DNA from 4 places in the Bradyrhizobium sp. CCBAU 11430 genome. Region 2 is predicted to be linked to each of the others. Evidence: predicted binding sites of a transcription regulator. Region 2 holds the regulator's gene; each other region holds the start of a gene.
What was found. Region 2 encodes LexA, which represses DNA repair genes until DNA is damaged. Its sites were predicted from a motif close to TGTTCNNNNTGTGTTCNG; they were not measured.

Region 1: a site for LexA is predicted at 3,605-3,622, ahead of recA (recombinase RecA). Genes of this name have one in related genera too.
Region 3: a site for LexA is predicted at 5,698-5,715, ahead of XI04_RS17780 (single-stranded DNA-binding protein). Genes of this name have one in related genera too.
Region 4: a site for LexA is predicted at 4,076-4,093, ahead of XI04_RS32415 (ribonuclease T2 family protein). Genes of this name have one in related genera too.

What each region holds. Positions count from the first base shown of each region.
Region 1 covers NZ_LBJV01000060.1:113,980-121,776, reverse strand. Annotated here, with positions in the region: gene XI04_RS20360 (hypothetical protein) at 347-643, shown strand; gene XI04_RS20355 (hypothetical protein) at 794-1,048, shown strand; gene XI04_RS20350 (DUF6894 family protein) at 1,131-1,364, opposite strand; gene XI04_RS20345 (hypothetical protein) at 1,532-1,729, opposite strand; gene XI04_RS20340 (DUF2798 domain-containing protein) at 2,081-2,338, shown strand; gene XI04_RS20335 (hypothetical protein) at 2,892-3,059, opposite strand; gene XI04_RS20330 (hypothetical protein) at 3,215-3,415, opposite strand; gene recA (recombinase RecA) at 3,715-4,803, shown strand; gene XI04_RS20320 (hypothetical protein) at 4,908-5,753, shown strand; gene gcvP (aminomethyl-transferring glycine dehydrogenase) at 6,011-7,797, opposite strand, start outside.
Region 2 covers NZ_LBJV01000050.1:27,469-35,265, reverse strand. Annotated here, with positions in the region: gene XI04_RS13725 (alpha-hydroxy acid oxidase) at 110-1,243, shown strand; gene XI04_RS13720 (HAD-IA family hydrolase) at 1,258-1,881, shown strand; gene XI04_RS13715 (hypothetical protein) at 2,052-2,258, shown strand; gene XI04_RS13710 (molybdopterin molybdotransferase MoeA) at 2,482-3,693, shown strand; gene lexA (transcriptional repressor LexA) at 3,870-4,571, shown strand; gene XI04_RS13700 (hypothetical protein) at 5,133-5,567, shown strand; gene XI04_RS13695 (GAF domain-containing protein) at 5,784-6,725, shown strand; partial or broken gene XI04_RS13690 (ComEC/Rec2 family competence protein) at 6,735-7,797, opposite strand, start outside.
Region 3 covers NZ_LBJV01000057.1:53,514-61,310, reverse strand. Annotated here, with positions in the region: gene XI04_RS17790 (potassium transporter Kup) at 1-1,837, shown strand, start outside; gene gyrA (DNA gyrase subunit A) at 1,943-4,687, opposite strand; gene XI04_RS17780 (single-stranded DNA-binding protein) at 5,045-5,542, opposite strand; gene XI04_RS17775 (outer membrane protein) at 5,991-6,740, shown strand; gene XI04_RS17770 (outer membrane protein) at 6,975-7,649, shown strand.
Region 4 covers NZ_LBJV01000071.1:241,880-249,676, reverse strand. Annotated here, with positions in the region: gene uvrC (excinuclease ABC subunit UvrC) at 1-849, opposite strand, end outside; gene XI04_RS32430 (outer membrane protein) at 1,099-1,722, shown strand; gene XI04_RS32425 (cold-shock protein) at 1,837-2,052, opposite strand; gene XI04_RS32420 (23S rRNA (adenine(2030)-N(6))-methyltransferase RlmJ) at 2,321-3,181, opposite strand; gene XI04_RS32415 (ribonuclease T2 family protein) at 3,337-4,029, opposite strand; gene XI04_RS32410 (hypothetical protein) at 4,161-4,622, opposite strand; gene XI04_RS32405 (hypothetical protein) at 4,808-5,107, shown strand; gene XI04_RS32400 (DUF3617 domain-containing protein) at 5,153-5,683, shown strand; gene XI04_RS32395 (ATP-binding protein) at 5,762-7,150, opposite strand; gene XI04_RS32390 (response regulator) at 7,169-7,797, opposite strand, start outside.

The DNA.
Region 1 (7,797 bases), on a different contig from region 2:
GTTTCGGCCCATTGTGCGCGCATCGGCGCGGCAAAGTCACCCGGTCTGGCGCCGGTCCCGTCGGCTTGAAAATGCCTGACTTGGCCCGATATGATGGCTTGCTCGGGGTATGGGTGGCTGATGTTGCGTCGGTGTGTCCTCGTCTTTTGCATGGCCGCGCTCGGCCTGGCGCTGAGCGGCTGCACCAAATGCGGTCCGATCTGGGACGACTGGCTGCACGCGCCGAAATCGTGCAGATCGGATCGGCTCTAGCGGGCCCGGACGGCCTCGGCGGTCGCGACCGGCCGCGACAAGGATGACCAGGCACGGGCGATCCGTGCCTCCATGGATGATCAAGGAGTAGACGATGAAGCTTTTCCGTTTGGCCGCGGTGCTGGCCGTGCTGGCGGGACCTGCCTATGCGCAAATGCCCAATCTGAATTTGCTGCAGGACGCCCCGAGCAAGACCCCCGAGGAAAAGGCCGCGGAAGCCGAGCGTGACAAGGCCTACAAGGAAACGCTGAAGAAGATCCCGGATTCCAAGACCTCCAACGATCCCTGGGGCGGCATGCGCTCCGATCCGCCGAAGCAGCCGGCGGCGCCGAAGGCCTCGGCCGCAACCAGCGCGCCGAAGAAGTCCAAGAGCGGCACGGCCGCCAACTGACGAGCGGCACGGCCGCCAACTGACGAGCGGCACGGCCGCCAACTGACCCAGCTCCGTTCGGGAGGCGGTGCAACGCTTTTCGGACGGGACTCCTCTTCACCCGGCTCACGCCCTACATTGGGCTGAGCGTAGTGCGTAGAGGAGGAGGACATGGCCGACCGTCCGCGGGATCTCGCCGAGCGGATGGCGCGCCGGCGCAAGATCGCCGGCAAGCCGGGCCAAGCGGTTCGGGACGGCTATCTGCGCGAGACCTTCACGCTGCCGCGCGCGGCGGCGCGGGAAAGGGCGCAGGCCTTCTTCGCCCGCTACCCCAAGGCCGGCTATATGAGCGTTGTCGAGAGCTGGCGCGAGCTGCCCGGCGGCGATATCGAATTCACCATGCGGCGGCTGCCCAGCGCGGACTAGAGCATGATCCGGAAAAGTGCTCAGCGGTTTTCCGAAAAGATCATGCTCAAACAACAATCTAAAGCTTGATCCGGAGAGCTTGCTAGTCGAGGGTTTCGGCAACGATGCGGATCCGGAACACGGGCTCCTTGGTCTCGTCCAGCAGCTCCATGTGCCATTCGGAATTTTCCTGGAGCTTGCGGGCAATGCCTGCGGTCATGTCGGCGCAGACATTGGTCATCTCTTTCCAGGCCGAATTGCGATCGGCAAATTCCGTCGCCTGATCGGCGCAGCCGGAGTAACTTCCATTCCGGATCCGAAAGAAATACAACGGCATAGCTGGCACCGATCGCGCGCGTGATGGCCTCGCCCCCAAGGCCATGGGCGCGCGCAGTCCAATCCCAAACGACCGTCAGATCAATTCCGGGCGGCTACGGATGATGTTCCGCCGCAACCGCCAGCCGTGGTGCAGCGGGCGCAGAAGGCGCCATCCGATGCCGACTTTCATCCGGCCGGTTCACGCCGCCCGGCCGATCGCTTCAGCTCACGGTCGATACGCAGCTGCACGCGCCGGATCGCCAACAGGTCGATTTTCGTCTCGGTCTCGCCGGTCTTGACCTGCTCGCCAATGCGGAACTGCCACTGCCAGATTCCGGGAATCGCCGTCTTGGCGACGGTGAACTCGATGCCCCTGTGATTCATGGCGACCTCCCACGATTCACTCTCCATGACTGCAAACATGTTCGACGTGCCAATATTCCGGAGACAAGCAAATTTTGTCGGTAAGCCCTAGATAGTTCGGGGGTATCTCGAAAGCGCGCCTGCCCCGAAACAGGCGAAGCCGGCTCTCGAAAGACGCCGGTCCGTGAGACAGTGAGGCTGTCGCATACCCGTGGTTCTCCGACCATGAACAAAGTTCCTGGGCTGCACCCGGCTGCGTCGGTACGCCGATCGGACGGGCCGCGGGGGCCCGCGGAGGGGTTACCGGTTTCCCTGCAAGCGGCGGCATATGCCTTGCTTGGTCTGGCGATGGCAAAAACAGCAAGGGTCGTCATGCTGGGCATTCCCCGCCGCTACAGTCATTTCGTCTTCGGCATCATCCAGTCCGGGCTGACGTCGCTGATCGCGGCGGGGATCGCCAGCTTGCCCGCAGGCAGCGCGATGAGCTTCGTCGGGCACTGGATGGTGTCGTGGCTGATCGCATGGGCCGCGATGTTGCCGATCGTGCTGCTGGCTGCGCCCGCGATCCGCGCCTTCTCGCTGCTCCTGACGCAGGAGGAGCGGGACCCGCGAACCGCCCGGCAGGCATGAAAAAGCCCCGCCTGGGGAGAGCCAGACGGGGCAAAAAGTTATTGGAGGCTGAGGTGCTGGGCTGCAACACCATAGCGGCATCATCCTAGCCGGCTCCGCTTACGGCAGCCTGACAGGCGTCAGATTTCCGGACTCAACGCCGAGGCCGCAGACTGGCCCCGCACCGGTCCCAATTTCGACATCCGTTCGCACAACTGCGGACACACCGGTCGGCAAGATTCCACAGCGTTCGGCGCAGCCATGGGGGAAACGTGGCACGCCGACCACGGGGTGGCATCATGGATAACGTAGAGCGGTCATTCGCCGCCGCGACAGCGGCTGGCTTCGTGGTGCTGGTGATCGGCCTCGTGCTGCTGGCGCTGCTTTAAGGACAGGCACGCGAGCGGCAGCCTTTCCCTGGATGACGGGGGTACAGGGCATGCCGCAAAACTGGAAAACAACCCCATGCACAGTAGGCTGCATGGAAGTTCCGTTGTGCTTTCAATGGCTTAAACTTGGCGATACCGTCAACGCGCTACGCTCTCTTGTCGGCTTCGGAAGCCCCCGGTTGGGTCTAGTGGATCTTGATTACATTCAGGGGAAGGTGGAGCTCGGCGGCGCGCTCTTGGCGGTCCTTCTTGCGGAATTCGTTTTCCTGGCGCTCGAACTTCATCAGCTCCTCATGCGCCGCCTCCAGCAGGGGATTGCGCCTGATCGTATCGCGGTTCGTGGTGTCCGTCATGACTGAGGTCCCCAGAGTTGCGGTCCCATCCTGGAGAAGGCTCGAGACCGCGAAAAGGTTCGGTGCCGCAGGATTGCGGAATTCTGACGGCGGCCGGCGGCTGCGTCTTTGATGAGCGTCAGCTTCGGCCGGGGAATGACGTTGCGACAGCCCTGCTATTTCGGCGGTTGCAGCCCGGGGGATATGACCCAGTCGTGCAGATGATTGGCGACATCGGCCTGGCGGGCCTTCTTGAGCAGGGCGTCCCGCTCGGGCCCGGGCGGAAGCCTGGCGGCCTCTTCCTGGACCTGCTTCACCCATGCGGAGAGCCGGTCTTGAAGGGTCAACTGCTGCTTGAAACGTCGCCGCTTGAGCATGGCGCGCTCCTTTTCATGCGATGAAGGCGGGAGCGCAATCGGCGTTCTCGTCACCGATAGTGGCCACGGTTGGGGCGGTGATGGCCCATTGAGGACCATTAACGGGAGCCGCGTCTGTCCAGTTGTGTGCACAACGCGAATGGGGAGGGGGACGTGGCGATGCTCACGGACAAAGCCTCAAATCCGCAAAAGAACATATTGCGAACCTAGAACAAATAGGGTACGTTGCTTTTATCGACGAGCCGCCTCGCCAATCGTTTGTCCCTCACGCGAATCCTCGCCATAAGGAGCACGACCCAATGTCCGCCACTGCCCTGCGTATCGTCGAAGGATCTTCCATGGACAAGAGTAAAGCTCTGGCCGCCGCGCTCTCTCAGATCGAGCGCCAGTTCGGCAAGGGCTCGGTGATGAAGCTCGGCAAGAACGACCGGTCCATGGACATCGAGGCGGTGTCGTCAGGCTCGCTCGGGCTCGATATCGCGCTCGGCATCGGCGGCCTGCCGAAGGGGCGCATCGTCGAGATCTACGGGCCGGAATCCTCAGGAAAAACCACGCTGGCGCTGCATACGGTGGCCGAAGCGCAGAAGAAGGGCGGCATCTGCGCCTTCATCGACGCCGAGCACGCGCTCGACCCGGTCTATGCGAGGAAGCTGGGCGTCAACATCGACGAGCTCCTGATCTCGCAGCCCGACACCGGTGAGCAGGCGCTGGAGATCTGCGACACGCTGGTGCGGTCGGGTGCGGTGGACGTGCTGGTGATCGATTCGGTCGCGGCGCTGGTGCCGAAGGCCGAGCTCGAGGGCGAGATGGGCGATGCGCTGCCGGGTCTGCAGGCCCGCCTGATGAGCCAGGCGCTGCGCAAGCTGACGGCCTCCATCAACAAGTCCAACACCATGGTGATCTTCATCAACCAGATCCGCATGAAGATCGGTGTGATGTACGGCTCGCCGGAAACCACCACCGGCGGCAACGCGCTGAAGTTCTATGCCTCGGTCCGCCTCGACATCCGCCGCATCGGCGCGATCAAGGAGCGCGACGAAGTTGTCGGCAACACCACGCGCGTCAAGGTCGTCAAGAACAAGCTGGCGCCGCCCTTCAAGCAGGTCGAGTTCGACATCATGTACGGCGAGGGCGTCTCCAAGATGGGTGAGATCCTCGATCTCGGCGTCAAGGCCGGCATCGTCGAGAAGTCAGGCGCCTGGTTCTCCTATGACAGCCAGCGTCTCGGCCAGGGCCGCGAGAACTCGAAAGCGTTCCTGAAGGCCAACCCCGACATCACCGCCAAGATCGAGACCTCGATCCGCCAGAACTCCGGCCTGATCGCCGAGCAAATTCTCGCCGGCACGCCGGAGCGCGACGCCGACGGCGAGGAGCCGGCGGACGAGTAAGACCTAACGCGAAAGTTTTTCGCGAGGAGCGGGCGCTGAAGACGTTGAGTTGCCGACGTCGTCAGTGCCCGTTTCGTTTTGCGTAAGGGTGAGGTGCGCCGACGATGAAGCGTGTGATCCTGACCAGTTCGGCGGGCGTCGGTCTTGCCCTCGCCGATCGCGCCGACATGGTCATCCCGTTCATCTATCGCTTCGTTTCGGGGCCACTTCCGACGGCTGACCACCTCATCCGCTATCTCGGCTGGCGGGAGTCCAGGACGTGGGTCGACCAAATGCACTGGTCGGATTGCGTCCCCGTGCGTCAGTCGCCCCTCATCAGGCGCCAGGATCGAGCCGGTGCCCTGCTCTGGGTCTGCAAGAATTACGGGGTCGATCTCATTGAACTGTGGTTCGACCCCGAACCCAACAGTCAATTGCAGCTGATCTGGATCCTCAATTACCTGCGTTTCGAGCCGTCACTTACTGAGAGTCTGAGACTACGACTCGTCGATTTCGATCTGCGCGGAGCAGATCCCTCAGAGCTTCGCCATCGTGACGTGAAGCAGTTCGATATCGCGGAAAGCGATCTTGAAAGCGCGACCCTCGCGTGGGAGGCCTATCGCGCGCCGACGCCCGAGCTCTGCGTTGGGCTGCTCGATAGGCCGCTCGGCAAGCTGTCTTTCCTGAAACCGGCCATGGAAGACCTGCTCTCAGAACTGCCGTCGCCGGGGCGACCGAGACGCGGCTTCTCGAACTCATCGCAAGCGGACGCAGTCGCACCGATGAGCTGTTTCGGTCAGGCACCTCTGAGGCTCGTGTGTTCGATCCGTGGGAGTTGGGCGCGCTGCTCGAAGGGCTCGCATTCGGCCCTGCGCCAGCGGTTGCGGGTCTGGACGGCAAGCTGGCGACACTCGATCCGGACAACGCGCGCGGTCGCAACGCCGCCTTTCGCCGGAGCCGGCTGTCGCTGACGGAGTTTGGCAAAGCAGTTCTGGATGGTCGGGAGGATTTTCGCCGTCACAATCCGATTCGGCGCTGGTGGGGCGGTACGTTGCTGACCAATGATCGACTGTGGCGGTGGGAGGCGGAGAGTCGCTCGTTGATCGCGCCTTAGGTCAGGAGCCGTAGGGTGGGCAAAGGCGCGTAAGCGCCGTGCCCACGATCTTTCACATCATGCAGGCGGTGGGCACGCTTCGCTTTGCCCACCCTACGAGACCTCCGTCGCGTCTTACTCTGCCGCCTCCGCGTAATCGCTCACCGGCGGGCAGGAGCATACCAGGTTGCGGTCGCCATAGACGTTGTCGACGCGCCCCACCGGGCTCCAGTATTTGTCGGTGCGCGAGGTGCCCGCGGGGAAGCAGCCTTCGGCGCGGGTATAGGCGCGCTTCCAATCGTCATCCGCGATGTCGTGCACGGTGTGCGGAGCATGGCGCAGCGGTGACGCCTCGATCTTGAAGCGGCTGGCCTCGACCTCGGCGATTTCTTTCCGGATCGCGATCATGGCATCACAAAAACGATCCAGCTCGGCCTTGGATTCCGATTCGGTCGGCTCGATCATCAGCGTGCCCGGCACCGGGAAGCTCATGGTCGGCGCGTGGAAGCCGTAGTCGATCAGGCGCTTGGCGATGTCGTCGACAGTGACGCCGCTCGTATTCTTCAGCGGACGGGGATCGACGATGCACTCATGCGCGACGCGGCCCTTCGCATTCTTGTAGAGCACCGGGAAGTGGGGATCGAGCCGCGCTGCGATGTAGTTGGCGTTGAGGATCGCGATCTCGGTGGCGCGCTTCAGGCCTTCACCGCCCATCATCAGGATGTAGATGTAGGAGATGGTGAGGATCGAGGCCGAACCGAACGGCGCGGCCGAGACCGGGCCGACCGGTGCGTCGCCTTGGGTCGCCGGATGACCCGGCAGGAACGGCGCCAGATGCGCCTTCACGCCGATCGGGCCCATGCCGGGGCCGCCGCCGCCATGCGGGATGCAGAAGGTCTTGTGCAGGTTGAGATGGCTGACATCGGCGCCGTAATCGCCGGGCCTGCTAAGGCCGACCTGCGCGTTGAGGTTGGCGCCGTCCAGATACACCTGGCCGCCATGGCCGTGCACGATGTCGCAGATCTCGCGGATGTGCTCCTCGAACACGCCGTGCGTCGAGGGATAGGTGATCATGACCGCAGCGAGATCATTGGAATGCTTCTCGGCCTTTGCGCGGAGATCATTGACGTCGACGTCGCCGTTCTTCTCGCAGGCGACCACCACCACGTCCATGCCGACCATCGCGGCCGAGGCCGGATTGGTGCCGTGGGCGGAGGAGGGGATCAGGCAGATCTTGCGATGGCTTTCGCCGCGCGCGGCATGGTAGCCACGAATGGCAAGAAGTCCCGCATATTCGCCCTGCGCGCCCGAATTCGGCTGCAGCGAGATGGCGTCATAGCCGGTGATGTCGCACAGCCATTTTTCCAGCCGCGCGAACAGCGCGTGATAGCCCTTGGCCTGCTCGCGCGGGACGAACGGATGCAGCGAGCCGAACTCCGGCCAGGTCAGGGGCATCATCTCGGTGGTCGCGTTCAGCTTCATGGTGCAGGATCCCAGCGGGATCATCGCACGGTCGAGTGCGAGGTCGCGGTCACTGAGCTTGCGCATGTAGCGCAGCATCTCGGTCTCCGAGCGATGCGCGTGGAAGACGGGATGGGTGAGGAATGAGGTCGCGCGCTTCAGCGCCTCCGGCAGCGCCTCGCGCGTGGTCGCCTCTAACTCGGCATAGGCCAGCTTGCCGCCGAAGGCGCGCCAGACCGCTTCGACCGTCGCGGGCGTCGTGGTCTCGTCGAGCGCGATGCGCAAGCTGGTGGCGCCGACGCCGAGATTGATCTTCTCGGCCGCCGCGCGCGCGACGATCTCGGCTCGCCTGGCGCCGGCATCGACGCTGATCGTGTCGAAGAAGTTCTCGCCATCAGGCGCGAAGCCGAGCTTGCGCAAGCCGCTCGCGAGCACGGCGGCGCGGCGATGCACATTGCGGG
Region 2 (7,797 bases):
GAATCGGTGCGTCCGTCCACGCCGCGCAGCCATGCCATTTTAGGATGGTTTTGGAGCGCTGGACGGGTTAGGCGATGACACAAGGCTTCAAATTCTCGGGAGGATAACAATGAACGAAGCACCCCGGATCCGGCCGGAACGGAACGTCGAGCTCGGCGCCAGCAACGAGCCGTTCCAAAACCTGCACGAATTCATTCGGAAAGCGCGGGCCAACCTCAACCAGAACGCCTGGGACTACATCGTCGGAGCCGCCGAGACCGAAACCACGATGCGCCGCAACCGCATGGCGCTGGACGAGATCGCCTTCCGGCCGCGGGTGCTGCGCGACGTCCGAAAGGTCGACGGCTCGGTTCAGCAGTTCGGCCGCAAAATGCGCCTGCCGGTGGTGCTCGCCCCCGTCGGCGCGCTCGAGATCTTCGACCCGGATGGCGCGGCGAGCGTCGCGCGCGCTGCCGGCACCTTCGGCGCGGCGCACATGCTGAGCTCGGTGTCCGAGCCAGGCCTGGAGCAGACCGCCGAAGCCGCACCCGATGCGCTGCGGCTCTATCAGCTCTATGTCCGCGGCGACGATGCCTTTGTCGCGGATGTCGTCAGCCGGGCCGAGAAGAACGCCTATGCCGGCTTCTGCCTGACCGTCGACACCGCCCATTACAGCCGTCGTGAGCGTGACATCGCCAAGCGCTACGTTCGCGAGAGCCGCCTGCGTGCCACCGGCGGCGATTTCCAGAAGGGCCTGGAGTGGCGGACCGTGAAGATGATCAAGGACAAGTTCAGGATTCCGCTGATCCTGAAGGGCATCGCCACCGCCGAGGACGCCCAGATCGCGGTCGATCACGGCGTCGAATGGATCTACGTCTCCAACCATGGCGGCCGCCAGCTCGACCATGGCCGCGGCGCCATGCATGTGCTGCCCGAGATCGTCGAGGCCGTGAAGGGCCGCGCCAAGATCATGGTCGATGGCGGCATCTGTCGCGGCACCGACATCGTCAAGGCGATCGCGGCGGGCGCGGACCTGGTCGGGATCGGCCGGCTGCAATGCTGGGCGCTGGCGGCGGCTGGCGAGGCCGGCGTCGCGCGGATGCTGGAGCTGCTGGAGGACGAGGTGCTGCGCTGCCTCGGCCTTTTGGGCGCCACGTCATTTGCCGAGGTCGACAAATCCTGCCTGCATCCGGCGACCGCCACCAACGCGCCGAGCGTGTTCAGCGCATTCCCGCTGTTCGACCACGATCCGTATCGATACTGAGTGAAAAGGACGTAATGACATCGCTCTCTCCCGGCAGCGCGGATGCGCTGCTGTTCGATCTCGGGCGCGTGGTGCTCGACATCGACTTCTCCAAGGCGATCGCCTGCTGGGCGGGACATGCCGGCTGCCAGCCCGAGGCCATCGTCGCGCGCTATGTGCGTGACGAGGCTTACCGGCTGCACGAGGTCGGCAAGATCAGCGACGAGGACTATTTCGCTTCGCTGCGTGCTTCGCTCGGCATCGGCATTTCGGACGCCCAGTTCCTGGAAGGCTGGAACGCGATCTTCGCCGGCGAGATGCCTGATATCGCCGAGCTGCTGCCGCGCGCGGCGAAACAGATGCCGCTCTATGCCTTCTCCAACACCAACCGGCCGCATGTTGACTATTTCTCGAAGGAATATGGCGAACTGCTCGGCCATTTCCGCGCGCTGTATCTGTCGTCCAGCATCGGCCTGCGCAAACCCGACGCGGAAGCCTTCGACCATGTCGTCGCCGCGATCGGCGTGCCCGCAGCACGTATCGTGTTCTTCGACGACCTCGCCGAGAACATCGAAGGCGCGCGGTCGCGCGGGCTGACGGCGGTGCATGTGACGTCGCCGCGCGACGTCGAGAACGCCTTGAAGGCATTGGGCATCTGACGATCTCCGCTCATCGGGAGGCGCCAACGTCGGGGCAGCCCTCCCGGAGCCAATTTTGCCCAAAATGAGGAACCAGAGCGCTTTGTGCATTTTTGTACGGAGTTCCGGGAACGGAATGGCCCCTTCCGGACTCTTGAGTCCGTTGGGACTTCTACACCGGACTTATGGACGTGCTGGGCAAAACCTATCTCACCAAGCAAGCCTCTCTCCTGCTTGAATTCGCAAGAACCACCTCGGATTCTGACCTTTCCGCCAAGCTGATCAGCAAGGCCGCCGACCTGAAATCCCAGGCCGATCCGCTGCCCGACAAGGATCAAGGGCCGAAGGCTCCCGACGTCGCGCTGGACGACGGGCCGGACCGGCCGAGCGGGAGTTGAGCGATGCCGGCCGTGGCACTCGTCATCCATCGCCACCCTCCTGCCGATCGGCCTCGTTCTCTGGATCATGCCACGCCAAGCCTGAGCCTGAGCCTGCCTTCGATCCAGGGCCGGAAAGCGGCAAGATAAATCGTGCCCGCTCCGCATTTTTGCCTCTGCCCCCGCGCTCGGCTAGAAGACTGTCGGAACATTTCGTCCGAACGTGCCGAGCAGGAGTTTCGCCGTGGCCTTGATGCCGGTTTCCGACGCCCTTGCTGCGGTGCTGGCGGGTGCAGAGCCGCTGCCTGCAGAGATGGTTTCACTCGACGAAGCCTACCATCGCGTGCTCGCGCAGGACGTCGCTGCGCGGCGCACCCAACCGCCCCAGGCGATGTCGGCGATGGACGGCTACGCCGTGCGCGCGGCCGATGCGGCAACGATCGATTCCAGGCTGACGATGATCGGTGAGGTCGCAGCGGGCCGTCCGTTCACGGAAAGGGTCGGCGCCGGCGAAGCCGTGCGGATCTTCACCGGCGGCGTCGTTCCCGACGGCGCCGACGCAGTCGTGATCCAGGAGGACACGATCGCCGAGGGCAAGCACATAACGATCAAGGAAGCCGCGATCGTGGGTCGGCACATCCGCCCCGCCGGCGTTGATTTCCGCGAGGGTGACGTCCTCCTGCGCAAGGGAACCCGTCTGACAGAGCGCGATCTCGCCCTCGCCGCTGGAATGAATCACCCGCAACTCGCCGTCTGCCGTCGTCCGAAGGTCGCGATCCTCGCCACCGGCGATGAACTGGTGATGCCGGGCTCAACGCCCGGGCACGGCCAGATCGTCTATTCCAACGGCTATGCCCTGCACGCGCTCGCCCGCAGCGAGGGCGCCGAGACCATCGACCTCGGTGTTGCCGCCGATACGCTGGAGGCCACCACCGCCGGCATCCGCCGCGCGCGCGAAAGCGGCGCCGACGTCCTGGTCACGACCGGGGGCGCATCGGTCGGCGACCACGATCTGGTCCAGCAGGCGCTGAAGGACGAAGGCATCGCGTTGGCGTTCTGGAAGATCGCGATGCGGCCCGGCAAACCGATGATGCACGGACGCTTAGGGACGATGGGAGTCATTGGCCTGCCCGGCAATCCCGTGTCGTCCTACGTGTGCGCCTTCCTGTTCATGGTGCCGCTGATTCGCGCGCTGTCGGGCCGTTCGGTGATTCATCACCATCGCGAGCGCGCCGTGCTGGGCCGCGATCTCGGCGCCAATGACCAGCGCGAGGATTATCTGCGCGCGCGCCTGGAGCCGCGCGACGACGGCACGCTCGTCGCCCTTCCCGTCAGCCATCAAGACTCCTCTCTGCTTGCGAATCTTGCTGCAGCACAGGTACTTCTCGTGCGCGCACCGCTTGCGCCAAAGGCCGAGGCCGGCAGCCCCTGCGAAGTGCTGCGGCTCCCCGTCTGAACTGCGCGGCCACACGCATTCGGCGAGTTTCGCTCTGTTCACGGTAAATTAAGCAGTTGCGGAACATGTATCGAACATATAGTGTCCGTTCATGATTTGTTTCGAGGATGTAGCGGCTTATCGCTGAACTCATCGTCTCGGAATCGAACGACATCAACCGGGGGACTTTGGTCGAGATGTTAACGCGCAAACAATACGAGCTTCTGCGGTTCATCAGCGAACGCTTGAAGGAAAGCGGCGTGCCGCCGTCCTTCGACGAGATGAAGGATGCGCTCGACCTGCGCTCGAAGTCAGGCATCCACCGCCTGATCACCGCACTCGAGGAGCGCGGCTTCATCCGCCGGCTGCCCAACCGCGCCCGGGCCATCGAAGTGATCAAGCTGCCGGAGCTCCAAGCTGCCGCCGGCAACCGACGCGGCTTCACGCCAAGCGTCATCGAGGGCAATCTCGGCAAGCTGCGCGCGAGCTCCAGCCCGTCCGCGGACGAGGGCGAGCGGCCCGTTGCGGTGCCCGTGATGGGCCGCATCGCGGCCGGCACCCCCATCGAGGCGTTGCAGACCCGCAGCCACACCATCAGCGTGCCTCCAGACATGCTCGGCTCCGGCGAGCATTACGCGCTCGAAGTGCGCGGCGATTCCATGGTCGAGGCCGGCATCCTCGACGGCGACATGGCGCTGATCCAGCGCAACGAGAGCGCCGATACCGGCGACATCGTGGTGGCGCTGATCGACGACGAGGAAGCCACGCTCAAGCGCTTCCGCCGCCGCGGCGCCTCGATCGCGCTGGAGCCCGCCAATGCCGCTTACGAGGTGCGCATCCTGCCGCCGAACCGCGTGAAGATTCAGGGCAAGCTGATCGGGCTTTACCGCAAGTACTGATACCGGAGTCTTCAGCGCCTCGCGCGCGCCTTCGGTCGGCATCGCCGATCAGAGATTGGAGCGGATGATGGTCCGCTCCGGCTGGATAGTCTTTCTGGTTCTGCACAGATTGTCCGGCCCCTCCCCCTTTCGCGACATCCTCGGCAGGCCGCGGGAAGCAACATCGCTTCGCGGCCTTGCGAGTTCGAGGGGGACAGCCCAAATGCGCCGGATCGTTTGAGCGCAGCCGCAGCAACGCTGGTCGCATCATCATGTCGGCTAGGACACGGCCGTGATCCAGAAAATCCGCAACAACCGCAATGCAGCGCGCACGCAGCCGAGCTGACGATACTCGGGCTGGCTGGTTTCGCCGGTCGTTGACGCGCGCCTGCCAAATGCACGGAAGCCGACTTTGTTCCTATCGAATTCGGAAAAGATGGAAAAGATAATGTGATCGGGGCTCGCGGATCCCAGCCGCAGATTTGCCTACAACCAAGCAGACCGTCACGTGCTTCCACTCTGGTAGGGGCCTGCGCCTCCAAAAGGGGTGCGGGTCGCTATCTCTGCATAGAGGAGCACCCGATGTGTGACTACAGCCTGCATGCCGTCGCGACGCGCCCCGCAGAAGTCGGCGAGACGATCGTCACGACAACATTCCGCGGCACCTCGACGCGCGGCTTCGCCTCCGAAGCCGATCTCTCCGTCGCGGTCTGCCTGCTGCCGGGAACGGAGCTCGCCTTCGCCGATAACGTCCGTTACGACAACCGCTGGATCTGGACGCGCACCGTCAACTCCCGCGTCGGCAAGTTCGGCAAGATCGATCCGCACATTCCCGATCGCCATCATGATGCGATCGAATTCCCGGACGGCAAATCCGTGCTGGTGACGCAGCTCGTCGAGGGCCAGCGCGCAACCGTGCTGCAACTGCCGGTGACCCAGCCGATCGGCGAGCGCGAGCACAAGCCGCAGATCATCGCCGACAGTCGCCCGACGGTCACGCGACTGCCGATCGGCTGACGCCCTCCGGCCCGGCGGGTCCGGGGCCAGGATTGAAATGCCGTCGCCGGCCGATGCCGGCGAGCCCGGTGGGTTTTTGTTTCACGAAATTCGATCGGCGAGCGCCGCCGCACCTCGTCGCCGCATGAAGTTTGGGCCGTCCTGCCTGAATTTTGAACCTCCGCTCCGCAGCCAAATGACCGATGCTGTCGTGGTCTGAGGCGGCGGACACGCTCGATGAAAACCTTTATTCGCGTCGTTGAACTCTGGGTGCCTGACCGGACGCGCATGCGGCTGGAATTCGGCGGTGGCCTTTACGATGAAGGGCTGTCCGCGTTCAAGGCCGTCAGCGAAGAGCTGCACTTCGGATATGACGAGGGGCTTCCGGGCAAGGCCTGGGCCTGCGGCCATCCCGTCATCCTCACGAAATTCGCCAACTCCTATTTCAAGCGGACCGATCAGGCCGTCGCCGCCGGCCTCACCTGCGGCGTGGCGGTGCCGGTGTTTGCAGGCGAATTTCTGCAAGCCGTGATGGTGCTGTTCTGCGGCGACGACGAGGCGCATGTCGGCGCGATCGAACTCTGGCACAACGATCCTGATCTCTCCCACGAGATGGGCCTCGTCGACGGCTATTACGGCGCGGCGGACATGTTCGAATTCAACTCGCGCCACACTAAATTTCCTCGCGGCTTCGGACTTCCCGGACGCACCTGGAAGGCGGGCCTGCCGCTGATCATCAAGGACCTGCACGACGCCAAGAGCTTCCTGCGCTGGGAGGACGCAGCCAAGGTCGGGATCAATCTGGGTGTCGGCGTGCCCTACCGAACCGGCACCGACCAAACCTGGGTCCTGACTTTCCTCTCCGCTCAGGCAACGCCGATTGCGCGACGCTTCGAGATCTGGGTCCCGAACGAGGCCCGTTCGGCGCTGGTCTTTCGCGCCGGCGATTGCAGCGCGCAGACCGACCTTGCCGCCCGCTATGCCGCCAATTCCATTGCCAGGGGCGAAGGCAGCATCGGCGGCGCCTGGGCCGCCGGCATGCCCGCGCTCAACGACGATCTCACTCATGACGGCTCGATCGCGGGCTCTGAGGCCTGCGCAGCCGGGCTGAGCCGAATGGTGGCCCTGCCGGTCATCGGCAAGGCAAAGCTCGAAGCCGTGCTGGCCTGGTATCTGTAATCGATGGCGTCAATCGTCGGCCTGCAAGTCGGTCTCCGATGGCGTTGCGTCGCGGCTGCGGGGAGCCGCCTTCTGCGCAAGGCTGCCGTCGAAGTCACCTTCGCCCGCACCGGCCGGTAACCACGGGCGGTTCGTGCCTCTTGCCCTCACCGCCTGAACCGAAAAGCCGTCGCCACGCCGGGTCAATGCCAGCGCGCCCTGGCGAGCGAGCCGCTGCCGATCCACCACCATCGCCGCACAACGGGCGGCGCGGGCCTTGACGTCACCACCAGTGCAGCCCGGTTGCAATCGTCCGCCAACGCGTCGATGCGCGAGGCCAGCGCGACCAGCCGTCCGTCTGCGAGCGGCGTTACGCAGCCCGACTCGTCGCACGATATGCCGCTCGCCAGCGCGCTACTGCCGGCATCGCGCGGATCGGCGTCGGCAGCCAACCACTCCCTCAGCACGAAATTGTCCTTGCCTGCCCTGATCAGATGCAAACGCCCGTCCCCGCCCCGCACCGCGACGCTCGCGCCGTCCCCGGCAATCAGGATATCGGGCTGGCGCACCGACAGCCCCCAGCCGATGGAAACCAGCAGCACGACGGCACCGCCCCAGCGCAACGGCGTACGCAACAGGCCCATCACGATGACCCCCAGGCTCGCTGCGATCAGCGGCGCGATGCCGAACGCCGGGATGCGGCCGACCGCGCCCGGCAATGCCGCCACCCAGCGCGAGACCGCGACCATCCAGTCGATGCCGATCCCCATCAGCCACCAGAACACGCCGTCGAGCCCGAACGGCGCTGCGAGCAATCCCAGCAGCCCCGCCGGCATCACCAGCGCCGAGACCACCGGCATCGCACCGAGATTGGCGAGCACGCCGTAGGGCGTGACGCGGTGGAAGTGGAAGGCGGCGTAGGGCGTGGTCGCAAGCCCGGCGATCAGCGAGGCCAGGAATAGCATCGCGATCTCGCGGCCGCCCCACATCGCGACGCGCGCGGTCGCCGAATGATCGGGTGAGGCAAACAGGTTCGGCATGCCGATCTGTACCAGCGCGACGAGACCGAGCGTCGCGGCAAAGGACATCTGGA
Region 3 (7,797 bases), on a different contig from region 2:
CGGGGTGGTCTATGGCGATATCGGTACCAGCCCGCTCTATGCCCTGAAGGAAGCCGCCAAGGCGGCTGCCCATGGCGGCACACTCAGTCACGACGCTGTCCTGGGGATTGCCTCGCTGATCCTCTGGGCCCTGCTGCTGATCATCTCGCTGAAATATGCGCTGCTGATCCTTCGCGCGGACAATCGCGGCGAAGGCGGCATCGTGGCGCTGCTGGCGCTGCTCCATGCCCGCCACGCCCAGCCAGGCACATGGCGCGCCCACCTCCTGGTGGTCGGGCTCGTCGGCGCTGCGCTGCTCTATGGCGACGGCGCGATCACGCCGGCCATCTCGGTGCTCTCGGCCATCGAGGGCCTCAAGGTCGACGCCCCCTCGCTTGCGCCGGCCGTGGTGCCCGTGACCGTCGCCATCCTGATCGGCCTGTTCATGATGCAGAAGCAGGGCACCGGCTTCATCGGCCGCATCTTCGGGCCGGTGATGCTGGCCTGGTTCGTCGTGCTCGCGGCGCTCGGCATCCACGGCATCGTCAAGGCGCCGGCGGTGCTGGTGGCGCTCAGCCCGCTCTACGCCTTCGACTTCCTGATCCACCAGGATTTCCACATCTCGTTCGGAATTCTCGGCGCGGCCTTTCTCGCGGTGACCGGCGGCGAGGCCATGTATGCCGACATGGGACATTTCGGCCGCCTGCCGATCCGCCTCGCCTGGTTCGCCATCTGCCTGCCCGCGCTGGTGCTGAACTATTTCGGCCAGGCCGCGCTCTTGATCACCGATCCCGCGATGATCGAGAACCCCTTCTTCCAGCTCTGCCCCGACGCCCTGCACTATCTGCTGGTCGCATTCTCGACGGTCGCGACCGTGATCGCCTCGCAGGCGATCATCTCCGGCGTGTTCTCGCTGACCCAGCAGTCGATCCAGCTCGGCTTCCTGCCGCGCATGCTGATCCGTCACACCACGAGCGACGCGATCGGCCAGATCTACGTGCCCCTGGTGAACTGGCTGCTTGCGGCTGCGACGCTCGGGGCGGTCCTGAGCTTCGGCACGTCGGACGCGCTTGCCGGCGCCTACGGCATCGCGGTGTCGCTGCTGATGGCGATCACGACGCTGCTCGCCGCGCTGGTCGCGATCCAGTGGGGCTATTCGCCCTGGCTGGTGGTGGCCGTGAACGGCGCCTTCTTCGTCATCGACGTGATCTTCTTCTCGGCCAACTCGATCAAGCTGTTCGAGGGCGGCTGGTTTCCGCTGCTGCTCGCCGGCCTCGTCGCCTTCCTGATGCTGACCTGGCGCGCCGGCGTGAAGCTGGTCGAGGCCGCGAGGGGCCGGCTGCGGCAGCCCGAGGAAGATCTGATCGAGACCGCCGTGAACAAGTGCAGCGCAAGGCTGCCCGGCACCGCCGTGTTCCTGGCCTCCGCACCGCGCGGCGTGCCGCTCGCGCTCACCCAGTTCGTCAGGCACAACCGCGTGCTGCACGAACGCGTGCTGCTGGTCACCGTGCTGATCGAGGAGCTGCCGCACATCGCGGACGAAGAACGCGGCGAGGTGATCGAGATCATTCCCGGCATCACCCGCGTGATCCTGCATTACGGCTTCATGCAGAACCCGACGATCTATGAAGGCTTGAATCTCGTCTGCCGCCAGAGCAAGCTGCCCGGCATCGACCTCTCCGACATCACCTATTATGTCGGCCGCGAGACCATCATTCCCAGCGAGGACATTCCGGGCATGTGGGTCTGGCGCGAAGGCGTGTTCGCCTTCCTCCAGCGCAACGCCGAACGCTCTGCCGCGTTCTTCGGCGTGCCGACCAAGCAGGTGGTGGAGTTCGGCACGGAGCTGGAGATTTAGCGAGCTTCGTAGTCCGGATGGAGCAAACCGCAATCCGGGATTTTCGCCAGGCGTGAGAGCCCCGGATTTCGCTTTCGTTCCATCCGGGCCACAGGGAGTGACTTATCACTCCCCGCTCGACTCCCCGTTCGCTCCGTTCCCGCTCTCCGCCTCTTCCGTGATGTGCTCGACCGAGACGACATGCTCGTCCTCGGCGGTGTCGAACACGATCACGCCTTGCGTCGAGCGGCCGGCGATGCGGATGCCTTCGACCGGGCAGCGGATCAGCTGGCCCTTGTCGGTGACCAGCATGATCTGATCGGCATCCTCCACCGGGAAGGACGCGACCAGATTGCCGTTGCGGTTGTTGACGCTCATGGCGACGATGCCTTTGCCGCCGCGGCCGGTGGTACGGTACTCGTAGGACAATGTCCGCTTGCCATAGCCGTTGACGGAGACGGTCAGCACGACCTGCTCCTGCGCCGACATCTCGGCGTAACGCTCCTGCGCGAGCTGGAAGCTGCCGGAGGTCTCCTCGGCCTCGGCGTCCACGGCGGCGTCTTCGGCCGCAGCTTCGCCGGCGACGGCGCGGCGCATCTTCAGGTAGGCCGAACGCTCGTCCGAGGTGGTCTCGACATGGCGCAGGATCGCCAGCGAGATCACCTTGTCGCCTTCGCCGAGCGCGATTCCGCGCACGCCCATCGAGGTCCGCCCGGTGAACACGCGCACATCGGGGACCGGGAAGCGGATGCACTGGCCGCCGGCGGCGGTCAGCAGCACGTCGTCGCGCTCGGTACAGATCTGCACGTCGACGATCGACTCGCCGTCGTCGAGCTTCATGGCGATGATGCCGGAGCGGCGGACGTCGACGAAGTCCGACAGCTTGTTGCGCCGGACGTTGCCGCCCGTGGTGGCGAACATCACGTCGAGGTTGCCCCAGGTGGATTCGTCCTCCGGCAGCGGCATGATGGTGGTGATGCGCTCGCCCTGCTCCAGCGGCAGGATGTTGATCAGCGCCTTGCCGCGCGCGTTCGGCGCGGCCATCGGCAGACGCCAGACCTTCTCCTTGTAGACCTGGCCGCGCGAGGAGAAGAACAGGACCGGCGTGTGCGTGGAGGCCACGAACAGGCGGCTGACGAAATCCTCGTCGCGGGTCTGCATGCCGGCGCGGCCCTTGCCGCCGCGGCGCTGGGCCCGGTAGGCCGACAGCGGCACGCGCTTGACGTAGCCGGCATGGGACACCGTGACGACCATGTCCTCGCGCTGGATCAGGTCCTCGTCCTCGACCTCGCCTTCCTGCTCGATGATGACGGTGCGCCGCGGTGTGGCGAACTCGGCCTTCACCTCGGCAAGCTCGGTCTTGATGATGCCCAGCACGCGCTCGCGCGAGCGCAGGATGTCGAGATAATCGGCGATCTCGCCGGCAAGCTTGTCGAGCTCGTCGCGGATTTCATCGCGGCCGAGCGCGGTGAGGCGCTGAAGGCGCAGATCGAGAATGGCCCTGGCCTGCTCCATCGACAGCCGGATCGTGCCGTCCGCGCTGATGCGGTGACGGGGATCGTCGATCAGGGTCAGCATGTCCTCGACATCCCGGGCCGGCCAGTCGCGCGACATCAGGGTGTCGCGCGCGGTGGTCGGGTCCGGCGAGGTCCGGATCACGCGGATCATCTCGTCGATATTGGCCACCGCGATCGCGAGACCAACCAAAATATGGGCGCGATCGCGCGCCTTGGCGAGCAGGTACTTGGTGCGACGCGTGACGACCCGCTCACGGAAGTCGACGAAGATCGCGAGCAGGTCCTTCAGATGCATGATCCGAGGACGGCCGCTGTCGAGCGCCACCATGTTGACGCCGAAGCTGGTTTGCAGCGGCGTGAAACGGTACAGCTGGTTCAGCACCACATCCGGCACGGCGTCGCGTTTCAACTCGATGACGACGCGGTAACCGTCGCGGTCCGATTCATCGCGCAGGTCACCGATGCCCTCGATCTTCTTTTCCTTGACCAGCTCGGCGATGCGCTCGACCATCGTCGCCTTGTTCACCTGGTAGGGGATCTCGGTGATGATGATCGCCTCGCGCTCCTTGCGGATGGTCTCGATCGCGACCTTGCCGCGCATGACGACCGAGCCGCGGCCGAGGTGATAGGCCGCACGGATGCCCGCGCGTCCGAGAATGACGCCGCCGGTCGGGAAATCCGGTCCCGGCACGATGTTGATGAGCTCGTCGATGGTGAGCGCGGGGTTGTCGATCAGCGCGACGCAGGCGTCGATGACCTCGCCGAGATTGTGCGGCGGGATATTGGTGGCCATGCCGACCGCGATGCCGCCGGCGCCGTTGACGAGAAGGTTCGGGAACTTGGCCGGCAAGACCGACGGTTCGGTCTCGTTGTTGTCGTAGTTCGGCTGGAAGTCGACGGTGTCCTTGTCGATGTCGGCCAGCAAAGCCAGCGCGGCCTTGGTCAGGCGCGCTTCGGTGTAACGATAGGCAGCCGGGGGATCGCCGTCGACCGAGCCGAAATTGCCCTGGCCGTCGATCAGCGGCACCCGCATCGAGAAGTCCTGCGCCATGCGGACCATGGCGTCGTAGATCGACTGGTCGCCGTGCGGGTGGTACTTACCGATGACGTCACCGACCACGCGGGCGGATTTGACGTACTTCTTGTCGGGCGTGTGCCCCTGCTCGTTCATCGAGAACAGGATGCGGCGGTGCACCGGCTTCAGACCGTCCCGGGCATCAGGCAGCGCCCGCGCCACGATCACGCTCATGGCGTAGTCGAGATAGGACTTCTTCATCTCCTCGAAGATGGAGACGGGGCGAATATCCGAGGGTTGCGCCGGCTGGTCGCCGGGCTTGTCGTCGTCGTCAGCCAAGGGGAAATCCGGTGAGGTTTTAGCTGGGAATCATATAGCGCATCGAGACCCTGATAACCACCCTCGCAGGCTTCAGGGAAGCGCTTTTTCCGCTTATTTTTCCAACAACTTACGGCCTTACGGAGAGCGTCTCGGAGGGACCCGGAACAGGCCTTCCGAAATCACCTCCGGGACCTCGTCAATCGCGCGGCCGGCGCGCGCCATCGACGCGATTGCTCTGGCGCAATCCGAGTTCAACCCAAACATGAATCGGGCCCGGAAATCCCGAGCCCTTTCTGCCGATTAGTAAGGTTTGCTGACACGAAATGGGAAGGCGCCGCTCAGCCGGCCTGCGCCCCCTCATCGTCCGGTCCCTGCTCAGAACGGGATGTCGTCGTCCATGTCGCTGTTGCGGCCACCGCCGCCGGCGGCCACGGGACGGCGCGGTGCGCTGCTGACGGGTCCGGAGGAGCCGAAATCGCCGCCCGGCTCGTCGCCGAAGCTGCCGCCTCCGCCGCCGCCGCCACGGCCGTCGAGCATCGTGAGCGTCGAGTTGAAGCCCTGGAGCACGACCTCCGTCGAGTATTTCTCGACGCCGCTCTGGTCGGTCCATTTGCGGGTCTGCAGCGCGCCCTCGATGTAAACCTTCGCGCCCTTCTTCAGGTACTGCTCGGCGACCTTGCAGAGCCCTTCATTGAAAATCACGACCCGATGCCACTCGGTCTTTTCCTTGCGCTCGCCGCTGTTCTTGTCGCGCCAGGTCTCGGAGGTCGCGATGCTCAGATTCGCGATCGGCCGCCCGTCCTGGGTGCGGCGGATTTCAGGATCCTTGCCGAGATTTCCAACCAGAATGACCTTGTTGACGCTTCCCGCCATCGCCGCTCTCCACTCCGAATGCCACTGAATTTCCTAAGGCCGAGCGCACTGCCCGCGTTCCTCTGCGCCCTGTTAGGGCGACCCTATACGCTTGCAGGGGCTGCTCAGCCCGTCACCCCCAAGGTTATCCCCACATATAGCACCGACCGGCGGTCTGTTCCAGATTTGTTCCTGCAGAAATCGCCGCCAAATGTGGAGACGGGATGGCGTCTAAATGGCGCTGTGATGGCAATTGGGATGGAACCAAATCGGGTTCCCGTGAACGACAAAAATCACTTAACATTCATTAAGTTAGAGGTAGGTCGATTACACCCAACTGTTGCACTCCGGGCACGGACTCTGCCGCAGAATCGAGCTATCGTCGTGCCTGGAATTGATGCAATGGGCCTCGCGCCTGATAGTCCGCCTTGGGGAACTCAGAGAGGCGGACACGACTGGGGAGATTACAGTGAAGAAGATTTTGATTGGCTTTGCCGGCGCGGTTGCGCTGACCCTCTCGGCTCCGGCCGGTGCTGCGGATCTCGCAGCGCGTCCCTATACAAAGGCGCCGGTGGCGCCCCCCGCTCCGATCTATACCTGGACCGGCTTCTACGTCGGTGTGCAGGGCGGTGGTGCCTGGGGCCGCAGCGACGAAACCTTCTTTGGCGGTCCTAATACGGCGATCTTTGCTGGAAGTCAGAACTACGACACCACCGGCGGCTTTGTCGGTGGCGTGGTCGGCTACAACTGGCAGGCTGCCAACTGGGTGTTCGGCATCGAGGGCGACTATCACTGGGCTGACATCAACGGTCGTTCGGCCGAGATCAATGCCGGCCTCGGCGACACCTATTTCACGAGAATCCGCGGCTTCGGCGACATCAAGGGCCGTCTCGGCTACTCGACCGGCCCCGCTCTCTTGTTCGTCAGCGGCGGCGCTGCAGTCGGCGACATTCAGCATCGCTACGATGGCATCCCCGGAAACGTCTTCATCCAGAACAACACCCGCTGGGGTTGGACCGTCGGCGCCGGCGCGGAATACATGTTCGCTCCGAACTGGTCGGCCAAGGTCGAATACAACTACATCGATTTCGGCAAGAGCACGATTCAGTACAGCCCCGTCGTGACCAACCGGTCCGAGTGGACCGATACCGTCCACACGGTCAAGGCAGGCGTGAACTATCACTTCAACTGGGGTGCGCAGGGCGTCGCGCGGTACTGATATCCCTCTGACATCATTGACGTCTAAGGCCGGCCTCGCGCCGGCCTTTTTCGTTTGGCGCGACATGAACGAGGGCAATAAGTCAGCAACCATCACCTTTTCGACCGCTGTGGCTTTTCGGAGACACAACTTGCGGCTTTGGTGGTGTAAGTACGGCGTCAGTTGGGCCGTTGAGTCCGCTGCCCTTCCGGTCAGGAAGGCAACAACAGAAACTGGGACTGGGATTAGTTGAAAATGAAGAAGGTTTTGTTGGCTTCGGCCTGTTTGTTCGCTCTCGCTGCGCCCGCCTCGGCGGCCGACCTCGCAGCCCGCCCCTACACCAAGGCTCCGATCGCTCCGGCAGCTGCCGTCTACAACTGGACCGGCTTCTACCTCGGTATCGTCGGTGGCGGCGCCTGGGAAAACGCTTCCGGCGACCCGAAGATGAAGGGTGGCTTCGTCGGCGGCACCGCCGGCTACAACTGGCAGGCCGGCAACGTCGTGTTCGGCATCGAGGCCGATGGTTCCTGGGCTGACGTCAGCGCCTCGGCGACCGCTCTCGGCATCACCGTGTCGTCCAAGACCGACGCGCTCGGCACCGTCCGCGGCCGCATCGGCTGGGCCGTCAACAACGTGCTGTTCTACGGCACCGGTGGTTACGCCTGGATCGACAACAAGGTCAGCGTCAGCGCGCTCGGCGTGACCGTCTCCGACAGCAAGTTCCACTCGGGCTGGACCGTCGGCGCCGGCGTCGAGGCGTTCTTCGCTCCGCAGTGGTCGGTCAAGGGCGAGTACCTCTATCGCAGCCTCGGTGGCGAGACCTACTTCTCCGGTCTCGGCGCTCCGATCACCACCGGCACGCTCAACTTCCACACCGTGCAGGTCGGCGTGAACTACCACTTCGGCGCCCCGGTGGTTGCCAAGTACTAAGCTACACTTCAACGCCTCGCGTTACGAAAGGCCGGCCTCGCGCCGGCCTTTCTGTTTTTGCGCGCCACAACCGGCTCGCTCGCGTTTTCGGAGAGATGTGGCGCCCGGGTGACACAACCTTTGGCTTTAATGGTGTAAAGCAGTGACA
Region 4 (7,797 bases), on a different contig from region 2:
CTCACCGGACGCCTTCTCCATCTCGCCCGCAAGCTCCTGCTTCACCGCATGGCTCTTGCCGGACAGGAAGTCGCTCGCCTCGCGCACCAGGGTCGTATAGCCGGGAAAGTCGATCTCGCGGGTGCAGGGGCCGGCGCAGCGGCGGATCTGGTAGAGCAGGCAGGGCCGGCTGCGGCTCTCGAAGAAGGAATCCGTGCAGGAGCGGATCAGGAAGGCGCGCTGCAGCGCCGTGATGGTGCGGTTGACCGCGCCGGCGGAGGCGAACGGACCGAAATAGCGCCCGGGCCGGCTCTGCGCGCCGCGATGTTTCAGGATCTGCGGCGCCCAATGGTCACCGGTGATCAGGATGTAGGGAAACGATTTGTCGTCGCGCAGCTGCACGTTGAAGCGCGGCCGCAGCTGCTTGATGAGGTTGGCTTCCAGCAGCAACGCCTCGGTCTCGGTGTTGGTCGAGACGATCTCCACGGTCACCGTGGCCGCGATCATGCGCAGGATGCGGGCCGGCTGTGGCGCATTCTGGCGCGCATAGTTGGAGAGGCGCTTTTTGACGTTCTTGGCCTTGCCGACATAGAGCACGTCGGCATTCGCATTGAGCATGCGATAGACTCCGGGCGAGGTCGGGGCGAGCCGGACCGCGCGCTCGATCGCCTCATGGCCGGACGCCAGCGGGCCTTCGCCGACGACGCCGCTCTCTTCCAGGATATCGGGCAGCCGCGCATCGTCCTCGTCATCGCCGCCGCTGGTGGCGGGATCGAGATCCGGAGGCGTCTCGGCTGGGACGTCCGGCGCGGTGCCAAGCACGGGTTTGGGCGCGCGGTCGTCCGGATTGTCGGTGGAATCGTGAACCATGGAGCGAATTTAGGCGCTGGGGGTGCCGATTTGAAGTTCCGGCCGTGCGGCACGCACAGGATGGCGCCGCAGTTCCCGGTAACGCTTGCTTAAGCCTGTTAACAGCGCGGTAACCCGGCTTAACAGCCCTTTAACTTAAAACTCTCGATAAATCTTACCCGAAAAGGTCGTGGTTCCGTAACCATGCGGTTTGCCTGGCGCGGCGGCGCGGGCGCCGCACCGGTGACGGCAGTTGCGTTGGAGTGTGTGATGAAGAGGCTCGTTGTGGGCGCAGCCGCGTTGGTTGCCGCCGGCTGGACAGCTTCGGCGGAGGCCGCCGACATGAATTACGGTCAGCGCGCGCCCTATACCGTCAACCAGCCGCTCAACGCGTATAGCTGGGCAGGCCCCTATCTCGGCGGCAACATCGGCTATGAATGGGGCTCGGTGGACAACAACCCCTCGAAGCCGTCGGGCTTCGTCGGCGGCGTGCAAGCCGGTTACAACTTCCAGAATGGCCCGTTTGTGTTCGGCGTCGAGGGCGACATCCAGGCCGCCGGTGCCGACGACACCTTCGCACCGTGGAAATTCTCCAATCCGTGGTTCGGCACCCTGCGCGGCCGCGCCGGCTATGCCTTCAGCAACGTGCTGTTCTATGGCACCGCCGGCCTCGCCTTCGGCGAGCTGCGTGCGCAGACCTTCGGCTGGACGGAATCGCACACCACCGCCGGCTGGACCATCGGCGCCGGTGCGGAAGTCGGTCTGGCCCCCAACTGGAGCGCCAAGCTGGAATATCTCTACATCGATCTGTCGACGACACAGTTCGCAATTACAGGGGTGTCAAACGGCTATAGCGCCAGCGTTGTGCGCGCAGGCGTGAACTATCGTTTCTGATAGCTGAAGAAGAAAATACCGGACCACAACCTCCCGGCCGCTCGCGGCCGGGAATTTTTTGCGCCAGGTATTTTTTGCGCCAAGTATTGCGCCGAATGTTGTGCGTCAGGCCCGCTAGGACAGGATGACCAGATTGACCGCCTTCGGTCCCTTCCCCTTCTTGTCGGGTTCGACTTCGAAAGTAATACGCTGTCCTTCCGCAAGGTCCTTCAGTCCGGCTCGCTCCACAGCAGTAATATGTACGAATACGTCGCGGCCGCCGTCGTCAGGCTTGATGAAACCGTAGCCGCGTTCGCCGTTGAAAAACTTGACCGTTCCCGTCATGGCCATCGGGAAACTCCCCCTCATTGCTCCTCCGCCGCGACGCAGACTCACGTCACGACATGACCGGGCACTACGGAGCCCGGGAGCTGGCCATCCTTGGGCGGACCGCTGGCGGTCCGGCCGGATCTTTCTTAGGCCTTCACTCCGCCGCAACCATTCGCGGAAGCGGAACGTAAAGCCAGTCACGGAAACAGCATAATACGGTTCTCTGCAGATTGACTACCGCTCCTGCATATTTTTCCCAAGAATGCCGGAGTGTTACGGCTTCTTGGCTCTAGGGCTTGGGCACCTCCAATCGGAATCTGGCAGCACCACCTTGGCCGAGCGGCATTTCCAGCTCGGGCAGGATCGTCTTGAGCTCGCCCTGCAGCGTGTAGGGCGGATTGACGATCAGGAGCCCGGTGGAGGCGAGAGCCCCGCCATCGAGCTGAGGCGCGACGCTGAACTCGAGGCGCAGACAATTTCCCGGCGGCTTTGCTGCAGCTGCGAGCCGCGCCACCGTTTGGACCAGTGTGTCGGTGGCACGCCGGTTCTTGGCGGGATACCAAATGACATAGATGCCGGTCGGCCATTTCGCGAAGGCGGTGGAGAAGGCTTCGCCCAGCCGCTCGAACTCGTCCTTGGCCTCGAAGGGCGGATCGATCAGCACGAGGCCGCGCCGCTCCTTCGGCGGCACGAAGGCCGGCAGCGCCACCCAGCCGTCGAGGTCGACCACGCGCGCCTGTTCGTCGCGGCGCAGCACGGCGATCAGCGCTTTCCGCGCCTTCGGCTCGAGCTCGCAGGCGACGAGTCGGTCTTGCGGCCGGAGCAGGCCGCGCGCAATCAACGGCGAGCCCGGATAGGCTTTGAGCTCACCCTTCGGATTGAAGGCGCGGACGATATCGAGATAGGGTTGTACCAGCGCCAGGGTCTCGTTCGACAGGCGTGCCTGCATCAGCCGCGCGATGCCGGTCAGCCATTCGCCGCCCCGGCGCGCCTCGTCGCTGTCGAGATCGTAGAGGCCGGCGCCGGCATGGGTGTCGATGACGCGGAACGCCCCCGGCTTGTCCTGCAGATAGGTGATGATGCGCGCCAGCACGATGTGCTTGATGACATCGGCGAAGTTGCCGGCGTGGAAGGCGTGACGATAATTCATGGCGGAGAGTTACGACATCGCGCGATGAAAGTAACTGCCGTCATTCTCCGGGGCGGTGCGCAGCACCGAGCCCGGAATTCATTTCGCCACCGGCTATGCGGGACAATGGATTCTTCGCGCTTCGCGGCCCCGGAATGACGGTCTGAGAAGTCGGCCTATCCGCCCCTGATCGGCGGCATGGTCACCTGATCGCGGCGGCAGGTGCGGCGTTCGATCTCGTCGCAAGCGCGGAATTGCAGGTCCTTGCTGAGGCAGATACGGACCTCGGACAGCCGCGTCCGGTTGCAGGTGACCGAGACGGCGGCATTGCTCAGTCCCGGGTTGGCCTTGATGAAGGCTTCCTCGACCTCCGCCGGCGCCACGGACTTGGCCTGCGGCAAATCGAGATATTCGGTCGGGATCTTGATCGCAGCGCGCGCCTTGCGGATCGTCTCGAAATAACTGCGGCCCTCGAGGCCCGAGCAGGTGCCGTGCTTGTCCCATTCGTTGAAGATCAGGCCCGGCGCCGGCATCAAATCGAGCATCGAGGAGACGATGCTGCGGTTCAGCCGCGGTGCGGGCCGCTGGCAATATTCCGGGAAGCCGTTCTCATATTGCGGCCACAGCCCATGCACCACGAAGGCGTAGGGCCGACCGCTGCACTGGATCTGCGAGCGGCCGCCACGCTCGGCCGCCTCCTCGCAGAACGAGGGCGACCACGATAGCGACAGCACATAGAAGTCGAATTCGCCGGGCGCGTTCTGCCGCTTGTCCTGGGCGCTTGCGCTGCCGGCGAGCAAGGCCAGTCCGGCGGCAAGGGTCAGGGAGATCACGAGACGGGAAAACAAATGCAATCTGGAATGAAACATGGCGACGCCCCTCAACTAGACTGTGCGAGGAAGCCTAGCAGGCGATGGGAACATTTCAAGAACAAAATTCCGGCGGCCGCCGTTCGGCGCCTCGAGCGACCAATCAGGGCTTCCTAATCAGGGCTTCCTGATCAGGGCTTGGCGGCGCGGCAGGCCGGATTGTAGGCCCAGTTGCGGTCGAGCCCGACCACGCACCATTCGACGCCGTTGCCATAGCCGGCGAAGCCGCCATCCTCGATGATCGAGAAGTGCACCTTGCGCACCTTGCCGTCATTGAGCATGGCCTCGCCGGTGCAATAGCGGCGCGGAATGTTGTCGGACTGCCAGGGCCGGAATGCGGTCTCGCGAACGGCGGAGAAGCCGGTGATCCTCAACGAGGAATTCCAGAACGTGCTTTCCTTTTCCCAGAACTGGGTAGCGATGGTCGGTAGCGCCCTGTCGCAATCGGCGACGGCGCCGTCATAGCGCGGTCCGCTCAGCCAGAAGTTCAGCTCCAGCGGATTGGCGGCCCTGGCCTCACCGAGCGACATCGCTCCGAACATGAGGCCGAGCACAGCGGCATAGCGGAGCAATTTCAGGAGGGGGGCGCGCATGGTCAATCCGGACAGCTAAAGTCTTGCGAAGGTTGGACGGTGCCGCGAAGGCCGGGGGAGGTCAAGTGCAGCGCGGCAACACTTCGCCAGGAGTTGACCACAACTTCGTGGTTGGCAGGGCTTGGGTTCTTTCCACTTTCCTTCCGGCACCGTAAACTGGCGACCAGCCAATTGGAGTGACGGGAATGCGAATCATTGCGGCCGCGGGTCTTCTCGCCAGCCTGGTTGTCTCGGGTCTGATGGCGAGCCAGTCGGCGCGCGCCGACTATGTGCCGCCGTTCAAGGGCAACGACACCGGCGGCATCATCGCCTATTCGATGGCCACCCAGGTCGACGCCCGGCAGGCCGCGGTCGATCACTGCGCGCGCTACGGCAAGGTCGTGAAATTCCTGGCGGTGCAGGCCTATGAGGGCGGTTACATCTCGTTCTCCTGCCGCTGGGTGCCTTATGGCGCCGCCGACCAGCCGATCCGCACGCTCTACTGAGGCGCTGTCGTAACGCCGCACTCTCTCAGCCGGGAGCCTTTTCACATGACGCGCAAACTCGCTTTGCTCGGCTCGGCCCTTTGCCTCGTGGTTTCGGCAGGCGGTGCCTTTGCCGACGACCTGCCGGTGCGCAAGGCCGGTCTTTGGGAGATGAAGCTGGTCACGAGCGGCTCGCCCGTGCCCGAGATGACCATGCAGCACTGCACCGACGAGACCGTCGACAAGGAGATGAGCAACAACGTCTCCCCGATGGCCAAGCAGATCTGCGCCAAGCAGGAGATCAAGAAGACCGCGACCGGCTATGTCAGCGATTCCGAGTGCAGCGTCGCCGGCGTCAGCACGACCTCGCATGCCGAGATCACGGGCGATTTCAACTCGGCCTATACGGTGAAGACCTCCTCGCACGCACAAGGCGGTGTCGCCGGCGCTGCGGGACGCGATACCACCATGACGCTGCAAGCCAAATGGCTTGGGGCCTGCAAACCGGACCAGAAGCCCGGCGACATCGTGATGCCCGGCGGCTTCAAGATGAACGTGCGCGACATGGATAAGCTGAAGGCGCTGCTGCCGAAGTAGGTAAGCGTTGCCCCGAAACCGGTGCGCTCCCTCGCCCCGTTCTTACGGGGAGAGGTGAGGCTGCAGCTACAGCTACAGCTACACCGGTATCCGCACGCTGGCCCGCAGTCCCCCCATCGGACTGTCGCCGAGGGTGATGTCGCCGCCATGCGAGCGGGCGATGTCGCGGGCGATGGCAAGGCCAAGGCCCGTGCCGCCTTCATCCTGGTTGCGGGCGTTGTCGAGCCGCAGGAACGGCTTGAACACTTCTTCGCGCAAATGCGCGGGAATGCCGGGGCCGTCGTCGTCGATCGTCACGGTCAAATAACGGTGATCGCGCTGGCCGGTGATGGCGATGGCCTTGCCGTAGCGCGCCGCGTTGGTGACGAGATTGGCGAGGCAGCGTTTGAACGAGGCCGGCTTCACCGTCACGACGGGCAGGCCGTGGAAGGCGACGGTCGCGGTGTGACCGTGGCGCTCGGCGTCGCCGCGCAGCTCCTCGAGCGCCTGCGCCATGTCGGTCGGCTGCGACTGCTCGCCGGAATCGCCGCGGGCGAAGGCGAGGTAATCCTCCAGCATCATCGACATTTCGTCGACGTCCTTGCGCATGCCCTCGAGCTCGGGGCTGTCGCCGATCAGCGCCAGCTCCAGCTTGAAGCGGGTCAGGATGGTGCGCAGATCGTGACTGACGCCGGCGAGCATCGCGGTGCGCTGCTCCATGGTGCGCTCGATGCGCGATTTCATCTCGAGGAAGGCGACCGCCGCGCGCCGCACCTCGCGCGCGCCCCTGGGGCGGAAGTTCGGCGCTTCACGGCCCTTGCCGAAGCTTTCGGCGGCGTCGGCAAGACGCAGGATCGGCTTGATCTGGTTGCGCAGGAACAGCACGGCCACGATCAGCAGGATCGAGGAGGTGCCGACCATCCAGAACAGGAATATCTCCGAGTTGGAGGCATAGGCGGCGCTGCGCTGCGCGAACACGCGCATCACGGCATCGTCGAGCTGGATGCGGATCTCGACGAGATTGGAGCGGCCGACCGTGTCAATCCAGAACGAGCGCCCGATCTGGCGGCCGAGCTGCACCGACAGCGTCTGGTCGAGCAGCGAGAAGAACGGCTTTGGTCCCGGCGGCGGCATGTCGCCGGCGGGCAGGAAATCGACGACGAGGCCGAGCCGTTGCTGGGCGATGCGGCGGATCTGCTCGCGATCCCGGTCTTGCGGATACCCCTTGTAGACGTCGATCAGCGCGGCGATGTCCTGCACCACGGCGGCCGACAGTCGGCGCGTCACCGTATTCCAGTGCCGCTCCATGAACACGAAGGCCACGACCGATTGCAGCACCACCATCGGCACGATCATGATGAGCAGCGCGCGGGCGTAGAGGCCGGTCGGCATCCACCCCTTGAACGCGTTGCCCATCCAGCCGTTGACGGCGGAGACGCGGCCGGCGGCGCTTCGGAGCAGCGTCAGGCCGGTATCGATCGTGCTCATCGGTCGCGCTTCACTGATTTATGGCGAGGCTACCAGCCGGTAGCCGATGCCGCGCACCGCCTGGAGGAACAGCGGATTGGCGGGGTCTGTCTCGATCTTGCGCCTGAGGCGGTTGATCTGCACGTCGACGGCGCGCTCGTTGACGCTGCCGTTGCCGGTCAGCGCACTGCGCGGCACGGTCTCGCCCGGCGTCTCCGAGAGGATGCGCAACATCTCGCGCTCGCGGTCGGTGAGGTGGATGACCTCCTCGCCCTGGCGCAGTTCACCGCGATCGAGATGATAGACGTAGGGACCGAACGCGATCTTCTCCACCGCCGTGGCCTGCGGCGGCGGCGCGGCGCGCTTGAGGATGTTGTTGATGCGCAGCGCCAGCTCGCGCGGCTCGAACGGTTTCGCCACGTAGTCGTCGGCGCCGATCTGCAGGCCCTCGATGCGCGCTTCCGCCTCATGTCGTGCCGTCAACATCACGATCGGCACGGAGGAGGATGTCCGGATGAAGCGGGCGAGATCGAAGCCGGTCTCGCCGGGCATCATCACGTCGAGGATCAAGAGGTCGAAATGCAGGCCCAGCAGTTTCGAGCGTGCATCGCCGGCGCTCGCGGCGGTGGTGACGCGGTAGCCCTCGGCGGCGAGGAAGCGCGAGAGCA